3 regions of the Zhongshania guokunii genome follow, and region 2 is predicted to be linked to each of the others. Evidence: predicted binding sites of a transcription regulator. Region 2 holds the regulator's gene; each other region holds the start of a gene.

Region 1 (4,188 bases), on a different contig from region 2:
CAACTGAGATTATCGTCACTACCCGCCGCCAGCGCCTCATCAATCATCTGCTGACATATAGCGTCCAGATCTGCCGCTATAGTTATTGTGCCGATAAGTTCCTGTAAGTGCCCACTACTCAATACATCGTGAATGCCATCGGTGCTCAATAGAAATACATCACCTACCGCCACATCGGCCGCGCGATAGTCGACATCTAAATTAATATCCAAACCCATTGCGCGAGTTAAATACGACTTACCGCGACTGATAGGCATGGCGTGATCACGGGTAAGCTGCTCAAGGCAACCGTCCCGCAAACGGTAAATTCGGCTGTCGCCGACATGAAATAAATGCGCTGTTTGCGATTTAAAAATCGCAATGCTGAGCGTGGAAACATAGCCCTTTTCGGCCTGCAGATAATGCTGGCCTTGACCGTACAGCCAGCGATTCAATGCATTTAAAACCTGCTGTGCAGATCGCTTTACCGACCAAGAATCTGGGGTTGAGAAATAATCACTTAGAAAACCAGTTACGCAGGTTTCTGCCGCCTCCTTTCCGGCCTCTGCCGCGGACACGCCATCGGCAATAACTGCAACCGCGCCTTTGGTGGTTATTTGCTCATCCTTAGGTATACAAATACCCAAGCTATCTTCGTTAACCGGTTTTTGCCCAGCACTGCTGCGCTGGGCAATTGCCAACTTTAAACCACCGTCAAAGTGCATGTAACGTTCTCGAGGTATGAACCACAGTTATGCGCTTAACATACACTGTACTTTAACTAACTTCGATCAGCGCAACACTGCCATCGTCATTCAGTTCCGCGGTATGACCCTGAGGCTCTTCCATAAACTGCACAGCAACGAACACAAACGCTGCACAAGCGGCAATCACAAGGAAGAAGTCCGATGCGCTCACAAAGGACAATACTGTTAAAAAGATAACCGCCCCAACATTACCGTAAGCACCCGTCATTCCGGCAATTTGTCCAGTCATACTGCGTTTAACCAAGGGCACAATTGCAAATACTGCGCCTTCGCCGGCCTGCACAAAGAAAGAACAGCACATGGTCGAAACCACCGCCACCCAAATTGTCCAAGTCGAATCTATATTGCTCAGCACCATATAGCCCGCCGCTAAGCCAGCGACCAAAATAGACAGCGATTTGCGGCGACCAAACTTATCCGACAAATAACCGCCGCCGGGACGCGCCACCAAGTTCATAAACGCAAAGCCCGAGGCCAACATTCCGGCAGCCACTGCACTCAGTTCAAAGGTTTCCATAAAGAATAAAGGCAGCATGGACACCACTGCCAACTCAGAACCAAAAGTCACAAAATAGGCCACATTCAAGATCGCGACCTGTTTAAACTTGTACTGCTGCATCTCTGGAATTGCGACATTGTTTAACAAGTCGCTATTTACCCGCAGAATCTGACTAACTTGCACTACAAATAAAACCGCCAAGACCACATATAACGCCATTGATGCCGTGCTATTCAGCATTCCCAAATTCACTGGCGACAACTTCCACGTCAATGTCGCCAGCGCCAAATACATAGGCACGCACATAACAATGTAGAAGATCAGATCGCGCTTGCTACTCACAACCAAACCGCCAGATTTTTTGGGTTTAAAGTAAGTAGAACCCTTCGGGGTATTGCGAGCGCGCCAATAAAAGAACACGCCGTAGATAGAGGCAATTACGCCGGTAGAAGCAATCGCGTAGCGCCAGCCATCTGGACCACCAAAGTACAAGGCCAAGGTCGGCAGAGCCATTGCTGCTGCCGCCGAGCCAAAGTTACCCCAGCCGCCGTAAACCCCTTCAGCCAAGCCTACTTGACGCGCCGGAAACCACTCACCCACTAAGCGAATACCGATAACAAAACCAGCACCGATAAAGCCCATTAAGAAGCGCAACAAGGCAATCGCTTCGTAGCTGTTAGCAAAGGCAAAGGCAACACATACCATGCCGCCAAGCACCAAAAGGGCGCTATAGACGATGCGCGGCCCGAAACGATCCACCAACATACCAATAATAACGCGGGCGGGAATGGTGAGCGCCACATTAAGGATCATCAGCGCCTTAACCTGCTGATTAGTCAGATCAAATGCTTCTTTTATAGAGGACAGCATCGGTGCAAAGTTAAACCACACCACAAAGCTGAGGAAAAAGGCAAACCAACTTAAGTGAAGTAATCGTATTTTCTCTTGCTTGAGATCAAGCACATTTAAAGTCGAGGAAGACATTAATAGCTCCATAATGGCCATTTGTAAGTATTGTTCTCATGAGAGCAAGGCCTGTGCCAAACATATACGTCAAAATTAGCCATCATCCTAAGGCACTGTTTAGAAAGATTTATTTTTATTTCTTTACACCCAAAGCTGTATTTTTGCATCATTTTAGTGCGCCTAACGACAGGATTAAGACCTCCTATTCCGCACCAACACCGAGCATTGCGCCCCAACAAATCCCCCTTCGAGTAATTCCATAAACCCCAAAATTGCACCACAAGGACGCATAAATCCGAAATAACATTTATAAATCAACACCTTAATTTCCACCAAAAACAGTGGCACAGCTTTTGCTATCTATTTAAGCAATATCCATCCGCAGCACCGGCCGCCAAATAGATAGCCACCGCGCAAAGTATCAAAGGAAGTAACCATGACAGACAAACAACGCCTACTTATTATTGGTAACGGCCCGGTTGGCCACCAATTCATCGAGTCTATTATTGAAAGCGGTCGAGGCGAGCAATTTGCGATCACGGTTATTGGCGAAGAACCTCGCCCAGCCTATGACCGCGTACACCTCACCGCGTGGTTTGAAACCCGCGAAGCCGCCTCGCTCAATATGGTTAAAGACGGCTTCTACAGCGACAACAATATTACCGCCCTCACCCACGAAAAAGTCATTGCTATAGATCGCGCGGCGCAAATCGTTAGCACCGACAAGGGCGAACAATACCCCTACGACAAATTGATTCTGGCGACCGGCTCATTCCCCTTTGTGCCGCCAGTACCCGGCCACGACCGCAAAAATTGCTTTGTTTACCGCACCATTGAGGATTTAGAAGCGATTACTGCCGCTGCGGCCAATGCCAAAGTTGGCGCCGTTGTTGGTGGCGGCTTACTTGGCCTCGAGGCCGCTAAAGCAATAATGGACTTAGGGCTAAAAACCCACGTTATCGAATTTGCCCCCCGCCTCATGGCCGTACAGGTCGATGAAGGCGGCGGCGCCCTATTGCGCCGCAAAATTGAAGACTTGGGCGTGTCAGTCCACACCCAAAAGAACACCCAGCAAATTATTGATGGTGATGACTGCGTTCACAAGCTCCAATTCGCTGACGGCGCCGAACTAGAAACCGATATATTGGTTTTCTCAGCAGGTATTCGCCCCCAAGACGCTCTAGCCCGACAGTGTGAGCTCGAGGTTGGCGAGCGCGGCGGAATTGTTATTGATAACGCCTGTTTAACCTCGGACCCAGCCATTTACGCCATTGGCGAGTGCGCGTTGTGGGGCGGCCGCATTTACGGCTTGATTGCACCTGGCTGGGATATGGCACGAGTAGCCGCCGACCACGTACTGGGCGGCGTCGAAGAAAAAGCTTTTACTGGCGCAGACATGAGCACCAAGCTCAAGCTCATGGGTGTTGACGTTGCCTCGATTGGCGACGCCCACGCCACCACCCCCGACGCCAAGTGCTACACCTTTATCGACGAGAAAGCCGAAGTCTATAAAAAGATTGTGGTCAGCAGCGACGGCCAACACCTGCTGGGCTGCGTGCTGATTGGCGAGGCCAATGACTACGGCACCCTACTTCAATTTGCCTTAAACAAAATCACTCTGCCGGAACAACCCGAGAGCATGATTTTGCCAAGCCTAGACGGCAGTGCTGGCGTGGGCTTGGGTGTAGACGCCCTGCCCGATGTTGCGCAAATTTGTTCTTGTAACAATGTAAGTAAAGGCGATTTATGCGCGGCGGTTCAGGGCGGCGCGATGACGGTTGGCGATCTTAAAGCCTGTACCAAAGCAGCAACCACCTGCGGCGGCTGTACTGCCCTCGTCGGCCAAGTGCTGAACGCCGAATTGACTAAAATGGGCGTTGAGGTGAACACCGACCTCTGCGAGCATTTTCCTTACACTCGCCAAGAAATTTTCCACCTCGTCAAAGTTGGCCAAATCAAATCCTTTGCCGAGCTTTT
Region 2 (4,188 bases):
CCATAAACCTAAGCTCCGACCGAGCTATTTATGAAAATAACCAAGGTGTCTACATCGGCAATGTCAGCATGAGCCAAGGCTCACTCAAAATTACCGCCGACAAACTTACAATCATCGAGGCCAATCGCAAGGTAGAAAAAGTTATTGCCGAGGGCAGCCCCGCTTATTTCGAACAGCAACCCAGAGCCAATGAAGGCGTGGTCATTGCCAGTGCTCAGCGTATTGAGTACAGCCTAAAGCAGGAAGAGATTCTGCTGCAACGCAATGCCTCCATCACCCACCAGGGCTCAAAGATCTCCGGTGATCGCGTGGTGTACAGCGGCCGCAAACAAATGGTAGTTGCCGACGGCGGCACCGATGAAAAAGAACATCGCGTTAAAATGACCTTACAACCCCAAGCCATCCCCGACAGCGAAACCGCTGCCGACGACAAGCCCGCTAATAGCCCACCAGCGGAAAGCACCAATAGCGAAGAGTCGCGTTAATTATGCCCGTACTGCAAGCCAGTAATCTCGCCAAAGCCTACAAGGGCCGCGAAATCATTAAGGATGTGTCGCTCACCATTAGCAGCGGTGAAATAGTAGGCCTACTCGGCCCCAACGGCGCCGGCAAAACCACCTGTTTTTACATGATTGTAGGCATTGTGAATGCCGACCGCGGCTCGATCCGGCTCGATGACCGCGACCTTACCCGCTTATCAATTAACGGCCGCGCCAAACACGGCGTCGGTTATTTACCCCAGGAAGCGTCAATATTTCGTAAATTGAGCGTCGCCGATAACATCATGGCCATTCTAGAGACCCGCAGCGACCTCAACCGCAAACAGCGCAATGAAAAACTCGAGGCCCTCCTCCAGGAATTTCATATCACCCATATTCGCAAATCCATGGGCATGTCACTCTCAGGCGGCGAGCGCCGCCGAGTTGAAATTGCACGCGCACTTGCGACCGAACCCAGCTTTATCCTGCTTGACGAACCCTTTGCCGGCGTCGATCCTATCTCGGTAAACGATATCCAAAATATCGTCAAACATCTGCAGGCGCGAGGTATAGGCGTACTAATCACCGATCACAATGTTCGTGAAACCCTCGACATTTGCGACAAAGCCTATATCGTTGGCGAAGGCCGTATTGTCGCCGAAGGTGACGCCAACACCGTACTCAACAACCAGATTGTGCGCGACATTTACCTTGGCGATAAATTTACGCTATAAGCCCACCCGACAGGTTTTAACAGTAACTTTGCGGCCACGCCAAAGGTTCTAAACTTGGCTGTCGCAGTGCACGGCCACCGCCATTGCGCAACACGACGTTTTTATTCAAAGACTACCAGTCTTTTACAAATGAACCGGCACAGGTATTGCAGGCAATGATTGTCCCGACTACACTGAGAGAGAGGCATAATCATTGCCGGTAGAACAAACTCATTTGTTCGTGTTGCCACTGTCCTGTTGTAGAAGCCACTGCCTATGAAACAATCGCTACAGCTCAAAGTCGGTCAAAGCTTGACCATGACACCTCAGCTGCAACAAGCGATTCGCTTATTACAATTATCCACCCTCGACCTTCAGCAAGAAATCCAATCGGCGCTAGACTCAAACCCACTACTTGAAATCAGCGACGAGGGCGAAGACATCGAGGTCAATATCGAACCGACCTCCGCCGAACCCAAAAAGGCCGAAAAAACCAGCGATCAAGAGACAGAAGCGCCACAACCAGAAGCCGACGCCGACTGGGCTGAGCGCAGTGATATACCTGAAGATCTGCCCGTCGACAGCCAGTGGGACGACGTTTACCAAACCACCGGCAGCGGCACGGGCTCAGGCTCCTCGTCGGAAGACAGCGACTACAACAACGATTACCGGAACTCCAGCTCCGACTCCCTACAAGACCACCTGCGCTGGCAGCTTAACCTCAGTCGCTTGTCAGAAATTGACCGCATTATTGCCGAAGCCATTATCGATGCCATCGATGAAAAAGGCCGACTAACCGTTAGCGCCGAAGAATTAGTTGAAGGCTTTGCCAATGAAGACATTGAAATTGAAGAGTTCAATGCGGTTTTACACCTCATTCAACAATTTGATCCTCCGGGGGTCGCTGCCCGCGACTTACAAGAGTGCCTCTTAATTCAGCTGAAGCAATTACCCGCAGGCACAGCCTACGTCGAAGAAGCTAGCCTTGTTGTAAGCCAATATATGGCGCAATTGGGAAATCGCGACTATAACCAGATTATGCGCCGCTGCCGCTTGAAAGAAGAACAGCTTCGCGAAGTGATTAAATTAGTTCAATCACTCAACCCCACTCCCGGTGACGGCATTGGTGCCGACTCAACCGAGTATGTGGTTCCCGATGTGTTTGTAAGCAAGAAGGATGATCGCTGGTTGGTCGAATTAAATCCCGACATTGCCCCCAAAATCCAGATTAATGCCCACTACGCGGCACTGGCGCGGAAAAGCAGCAATAGCAGCGACAACGACTATATTCGCGACAATTTGCAAGAAGCGCGCTGGTTCATTAAAAGCTTGCTCAGCCGCAACGAGACTTTAATGAAGGTCGCCACCAAAATTGTCGAATACCAGCGCGGCTTTTTTGAGTACGGCGAAGAGGCCATGAAGCCACTCGTCCTGCACGATATTGCCGAGGCGGTGGGCATGCACGAATCCACCATCTCACGGGTAACCACCCAAAAATACATGCACACCCCGCGGGGAATTTTTGAGCTCAAATTCTTCTTTTCCAGCCATGTGTCCACCGATACTGGCGGTGAATGCTCCTCTACCGCGATTCGCGCTCTAATCAAAAAACTGGTTGCCGCTGAAAACCCGCGCAAGCCGCTGAGCGACAGCAAAATCACTGACTTACTAGGCGAGCAAGGCATCCAAGTTGCCCGTCGCACCATTGCAAAATATCGAGAATCACTGGTTATTCCGCCCTCAAACGAGCGGAAACGACTAGTATAGTGGCAGTGCCCCTGTTACGGTCATTGTCGTCATACACGCGCCGTGAGGCGCTAGTTATATTCAGCGATGAAGGAGTAAAATATGCAGATTACTGTTAGTGGTCACCACGTTGACGTCACCCCGTCTCTTCGCGATTACGTCAATACAAAACTCGGCAAACTTCAACGACACTTTGACAATATCACCAATACCGACGTCACCCTGTCTGTGGAAAAATTGGTCCAGAAAGCCGAGGCCACCGTTCACGTTGCCGGCGCCGATTTATTTGCCACCTGTGAATCGGAGGATATGTACGCGGCAATCGACAGCCTAACCGACAAACTCGACCGGCAATTAATTAAACACAAAGAAAAATCGCTAGGTCGCTGAGACCTTTCGATCCACTCACTCTCTCTGTTGCAAGAAACCATGATACTCAATTCCATTCTCACACTAGGACGCACCCATAGCGGTGCGTCCGTTACCAGTAAAAAACGTCTTCTCGAATACATCTCTACTGAAATCAGTGCCGATAATGACGAATTTAACGCCGACGAATTATTCAATGAATTGCTCGCCAGAGAACGTCTGGGTAGTACCGGTATCGGCCACGGCGTGGCGATTCCCCACTGCCGCAGCAACCGCTGCTCAGCGATCACCGGCATGCTCCTTAAGCTAGAGCAGCCCATCGACTTTGAGGCCATCGACGACGCCCCCGTGGATCTCGTATTCGCCCTTATTGTCCCTGCCGAAGCCCACGATGAGCACCTCAAGGTTCTCGGCGCACTGGCCACAGCGTTTAACGAGGAAGAGTTTCGTCGCGACCTGCGCAATGCCGACTCCGACCAAGCGCTACTTGAACGTGCATTGAAACCCTAATGGAAATGATCATCCTCAGCGGCCGCTCCGGCTCCGGAAAAAGTACCGCCCTTCACCAACTTGAGGATGAAGGCTTTTATGCCATCGACAATTTACCGGTGTCGCTACTACCTGAACTAGTGCGCGAACTAGCGCAAAACCCGCTGAATGCCCACCAGAAAGTTGCGGTCTGTATCGACGCCCGCAACTCTCCAGTTGGCTTAGCAAAGTTTAAATCGCTCTGTGAACAAGTCAAAAAACACGCTCAACTGCGAATAGTGTTTCTCGATGCTGGTGACGACAAGTTAATTAAGCGCTTCAGCGAAACCCGTCGCCGCCACCCCTTAGCAACCGATTCACTGCCGCTGGCCGACGCGATCAAACTTGAGTCG
Region 3 (4,188 bases), on a different contig from region 2:
CAGGAGACAGATGCGACACCTCATAGCCTTCCATCAAGGTTATACCTTGGGACTCCAGCTGGGTGCTCATTGGCGGGTAAACATTGGCATCGGAGCCAGTCACGGTGTGACCCAGCTCGCGGGCAAGAATCGCAAGGCCACCCATAAAGGTGCCGCAAATCCCCAAAATATGAAGGTGCATAGATAAAAACGCCACACAGAAAAGTCTGTGTGGCATGGTATCACTGCTATGGCGCCAGCTCTACGCCGACGCACCGCATTGCGCGATTAGAAATTAGCGCTTAAGGTCAGCCACACTTTTTCAGTGTCCATCAAGCTCAAACCACCGCCATTAAACCCAGTGCTATCACCAGCACTGTAGCTCGCGTAGCGTAATTCAGCAGAATAAGGTCCCCAGCTCTTGGTAACCATGCCGCCAATTTCGGAACCGAGGTCACTATCACCGGCAGCATTATTTTGCTCAGACTCAAAGCTATGGTAGGCCAGCAACCAGTTCATACCCAGTGCCGCACCACCAACGGTGAAGTAGGTGTCGTTAATACCATCGCTGATATTACCCAGCCCCTTATTGAGGAACATATCCGTCCAGCCTTGGAATTTAAACAAGGTCGCCAACGGGGTAATGAAAAAACCATCTTTGTCCGCACCAAGCGCTTCATAACCAAGACCTAAGGTTAGCGGCGCCAATTTATAGCTGGCCTCAGCAAGCATATAGTCTGAGCTGTAATCGGCAGGATTTGCGCCAGCGCTTTCTTGGGTCGCATACTCTAAGTTATAGGCAAGATCACCCGCCACACCCTGCCAGCGAATACCGTAGGTATCGGTATCCATGCGTTTAAAGCCCGCAAAATTATCATCAGTCTCTAGCAAATAGACATAACCGGTCACCGTGCCAGCAGGCAGGGCGTAACTGGCATTCAATAAATGGGAATCCATCTCGGTATCACCCACCGCACTGGCTTCACCAAAAATCCGGTTTACATTAGAAATATGCGCGTAATTCAGTTTAAGATTTTCGATACTGCTATTGGCAATGGTAAACGCGTCATATGTCTGTTCGTTTTGACGCCAGCCAACATGACCAACAAAGCGATGATTATCATAGGTTAGGCGCTGACGACCATATTTAAATTCGCTATCCCAATTTTTGTAAGCAAGATAAACCTGATTCACTTCTGTGCCCACTGGGTCGGCAATCAGTGAGTCAGCAACATTGCCATTCACGCTGTCATTTGAGCCACCAGCAAAGTTGCTTACGTCGTCTAACTCAAGAAAACCGCTGAAGCCCTTAAGCCTATCAGTTTTAAAATTCACGCGGGTTTTTAGGGTTAGAGCATCACCCGTTTTGTTGCCACCCGCCGCCACATCTTCGGCAACCGACTCGTAGCGCAAACGCAAATTAACATGAGCTTCGCCCTTACTAAGCGCTTCCGTAAAACTCTCCGCAGCAAATGAAGTTTGCGCTGCAGCGCCAAATAAGCCTATAGAAATAGCCCAAGGCAATGATTTTCGTATCAACATATTGTATCTCGTTAAGGTAAATGTCGTTAGGCAGATGCACATCGCAAACAATGCTCGTCCCAATCAATTTGCGATAACAAGCAATTAGCAATCTACGAGCCAAAAAACAAAAAAACCGCAAAAAAATATAAAATACCCCTTATAAACAACAGCTTAATTATTATAAGTATTTTCCACTATATTAAATAAGCACCAAATAAAAGCAAAAATAAAATTGATTCTCAAGGTAGCGGTAGCAATAGGACGCATAACTGCACCAATATAAACCCCTAAAATATTCACAGCGATTCAGCCCTGCACCAAAAAAGCCCGAATTAACGCTACCATTTTGATCGACAAAAATATAAGCCGGCCAGGTCGTTGCACGATACGAGAAGGAATTAAATGGGGAAAAATTAGCCATTAGAAAGAATTTAAACAGCGAACTAGCAATGCAGAAAAACTAACGCAATGACAAACAAACACGAACAATGACCAGGATCAAATGACGGCCAAAGAGAACAATTACAATATGGATATCTTTAAGGCATATAGCTAATAGGATAGTTAGGATAGGTATAGCGAGGAACAGCCTTGGCCTCAAACTTTAGCAGCGCAACGCGTTGCAATAGTTTTGCCTTTAAGTCCGAATTAAAAAAGCTCGACGATACAATATTACAATCACTTACCGAACCATCGGCCTCTATCGTTAAGCTCACCACCACCGTTCCGGCTCGGATCGTACTGTCTTTGCGAGCAGCACGGTTAAATATCGCGAAGAACGCGGTTTTACTGCGATCGAAGGCAAGTTGAATCTCCTCCAAACTACGCGACGGCTCGACGCCAGCTACTGCACCGTCAGTACTCGCTCCTGCCGGTACCGAGCGCACCGAAACCCCAGCCAAGGCCTCAGTGCGATGACCACCAATCGCCGTACTATTCTGTTCGCCGCTAACACTGCGCTTACCATAGTCGCCATGACCAGCGCTAAGCTTACTCGCCGAAAGCAAGTCAGTGCTGGGCTCGACAAGCTCACTTTTTACTGCCCCGCGCTCCCTAAGACTTTTGTCGCTGATCACTACATCGCTGCTATTATCACGCAGTTGCGCCAATTGTTCGCTAAACGCCATCACTCCCGCTTTTGCCGCCGCGGCTTTGGCAGCAGCTTGACGCTGCGCGGCGGCGGCCGCTAGGGTTTGGGCTCTCTCCTGAGCGCTAATGGCCGGCACCGGATTAGCTGGCGCAGCTTTCTTGGCGCTTACCTTAGGCTTGCTAGCAACTTGGTGTTTGACTACAGGCGCAGCTTTTACGACCGGCTTTGGCTTCACTTTTGGCGCTGGCAGTAGCTCTAGAGCGTAGCTGGCCGCTGGCTTAATCGGCGGCGCTTCCGCAACCTCCACCTTCCAAAAAGCCGCAGCAATAAACATTAGCAGCAACAAGCTCACTATATTCAGTAAGACGTGTTTAAAACGCCGGTCGGCGGCTAATCCGATTCCCCAGTAGTCATTTCCCAAAACCACCTGGGCAGCTAGCTGCTTTTTCATACGCCGCCTCCCTGAGTAATCTCCCGCACCGCGAGGGAAACATGGTCAAAATTAGCGTCGACACAAGTAGCTAAAATTTTCTTTAACAAGCGATAGGGCGTATCGCGATCGGCCACTATATTAACGTCTTTGCCACTTCCCACGTTTTTCAATTCTTGGCCACCGCCATCACTCAGCTGATCAACGCCAGTGGTCCCAGTGAGGGGCGCCAACGCTGCCGCCAATAATGCTAGAACCCGCTGCTCGGATTGCAGCGCATCTTCCACACTCATTATGCGCTGTTCTTCCAGCATTATATCGCTGGCACTTACCGCTACCGTCACAGTGCGCTGCGCCTTCTCGGTAGCGAGCGAAGTGGGCAATTTTAAATTCTGATATTCCGGTATGACCTCAACTACCAGCGCATTCACCAGCAGGTAGAAAACCAAAATAGCAAATATATCTATGAGTGAAACCACATTGATAGCGACATCTCGGCCAGCGCGCTTCACTTCACGCTGGAGTTTTCGCTCTTGACGCTTGCTCATGGTGTTAGCTTAGCCTCCGCACTGCCTTGTGGCGCATCGCCCATCGAAATTAATGGAAACAGCGCACGGCTACCATCAACACCTAGCATTCCGGCTGGGTACTCACGACTGCTATCCATGACCGCAACAATATCTTCGTAGGCAATATTCTCCGCAATAAACAGGCTCAGATTCGATTCAGCTGGGTGATTTTTTTTCAAATCCACTAACAGCTCAGCCAATCGCTGGGTGTCGTATTTACCGGAAATTTTTGGCAGCGCTTTCTCTAGGCCTTCACTGCTTGAAATTTCAAGATGATTGTCAAATAGACTTATAGCTAACTGCAGCGAGGGCTTAGCACTGACCGCCGGCTGCTCACTTTGCGAGGGCAAGTTTAATTTGAGCGCATGTAATTTACTCGCAGAAATCGACGAGCCCACCAGCAAGAAAAAAACCAGCACCGCAAACACATCGATCATCGACACAATATTTAACTCGCCATCGGGGCGATGACGCAGCTTTCGCTTAAGACGCCGTATACGCCTTGAACTGCGCGGCCCCTGATCTGCGTCCGGCTCTATATCGAACATCGCGCTCATCTTTTGACCTCAGCGCTGCAGCGCTTTACTGCGGCTAAT

The links. The regulator sigma-54, encoded in region 2, starts transcription at its own class of promoters, with help from an activator protein. The targets are predictions, from matches to a motif close to TGGCACANNNNTTGCNNT.
Region 1: the regulator sigma-54 is predicted to act here: its motif matches at 2,271-2,288, upstream of AB4876_RS12480 (NarK family nitrate/nitrite MFS transporter).
Region 3: the regulator sigma-54 is predicted to act here: its motif matches at 1,606-1,623, upstream of AB4876_RS12530 (alginate export family protein).

Annotation. Positions count from the first base shown of each region.
Region 1 is NZ_JBFRYA010000010.1:105,874-110,061, reverse strand. Features, by position in the region: gene AB4876_RS12485 (bifunctional protein-serine/threonine kinase/phosphatase) at 1-704, opposite strand, end outside; gene AB4876_RS12480 (NarK family nitrate/nitrite MFS transporter) at 757-2,229, opposite strand; gene nirB (nitrite reductase large subunit NirB) at 2,648-4,188, shown strand, end outside.
Region 2 is NZ_JBFRYA010000004.1:154,258-158,445, forward strand. Features, by position in the region: gene lptA (lipopolysaccharide transport periplasmic protein LptA) at 1-485, shown strand, start outside; gene lptB (LPS export ABC transporter ATP-binding protein) at 488-1,213, shown strand; gene AB4876_RS06155 (RNA polymerase factor sigma-54) at 1,469-2,959, shown strand; gene hpf (ribosome hibernation-promoting factor, HPF/YfiA family) at 3,041-3,328, shown strand; gene AB4876_RS06165 (PTS sugar transporter subunit IIA) at 3,368-3,817, shown strand; gene rapZ (RNase adapter RapZ) at 3,817-4,188, shown strand, end outside.
Region 3 is NZ_JBFRYA010000010.1:117,758-121,945, reverse strand. Features, by position in the region: gene mpl (UDP-N-acetylmuramate:L-alanyl-gamma-D-glutamyl-meso-diaminopimelate ligase) at 1-181, opposite strand, end outside; gene AB4876_RS12530 (alginate export family protein) at 268-1,521, opposite strand; gene AB4876_RS12525 (hypothetical protein) at 2,043-3,044, opposite strand; gene AB4876_RS12520 (ExbD/TolR family protein) at 3,041-3,571, opposite strand; gene AB4876_RS12515 (ExbD/TolR family protein) at 3,568-4,149, opposite strand; gene AB4876_RS12510 (MotA/TolQ/ExbB proton channel family protein) at 4,159-4,188, opposite strand, start outside.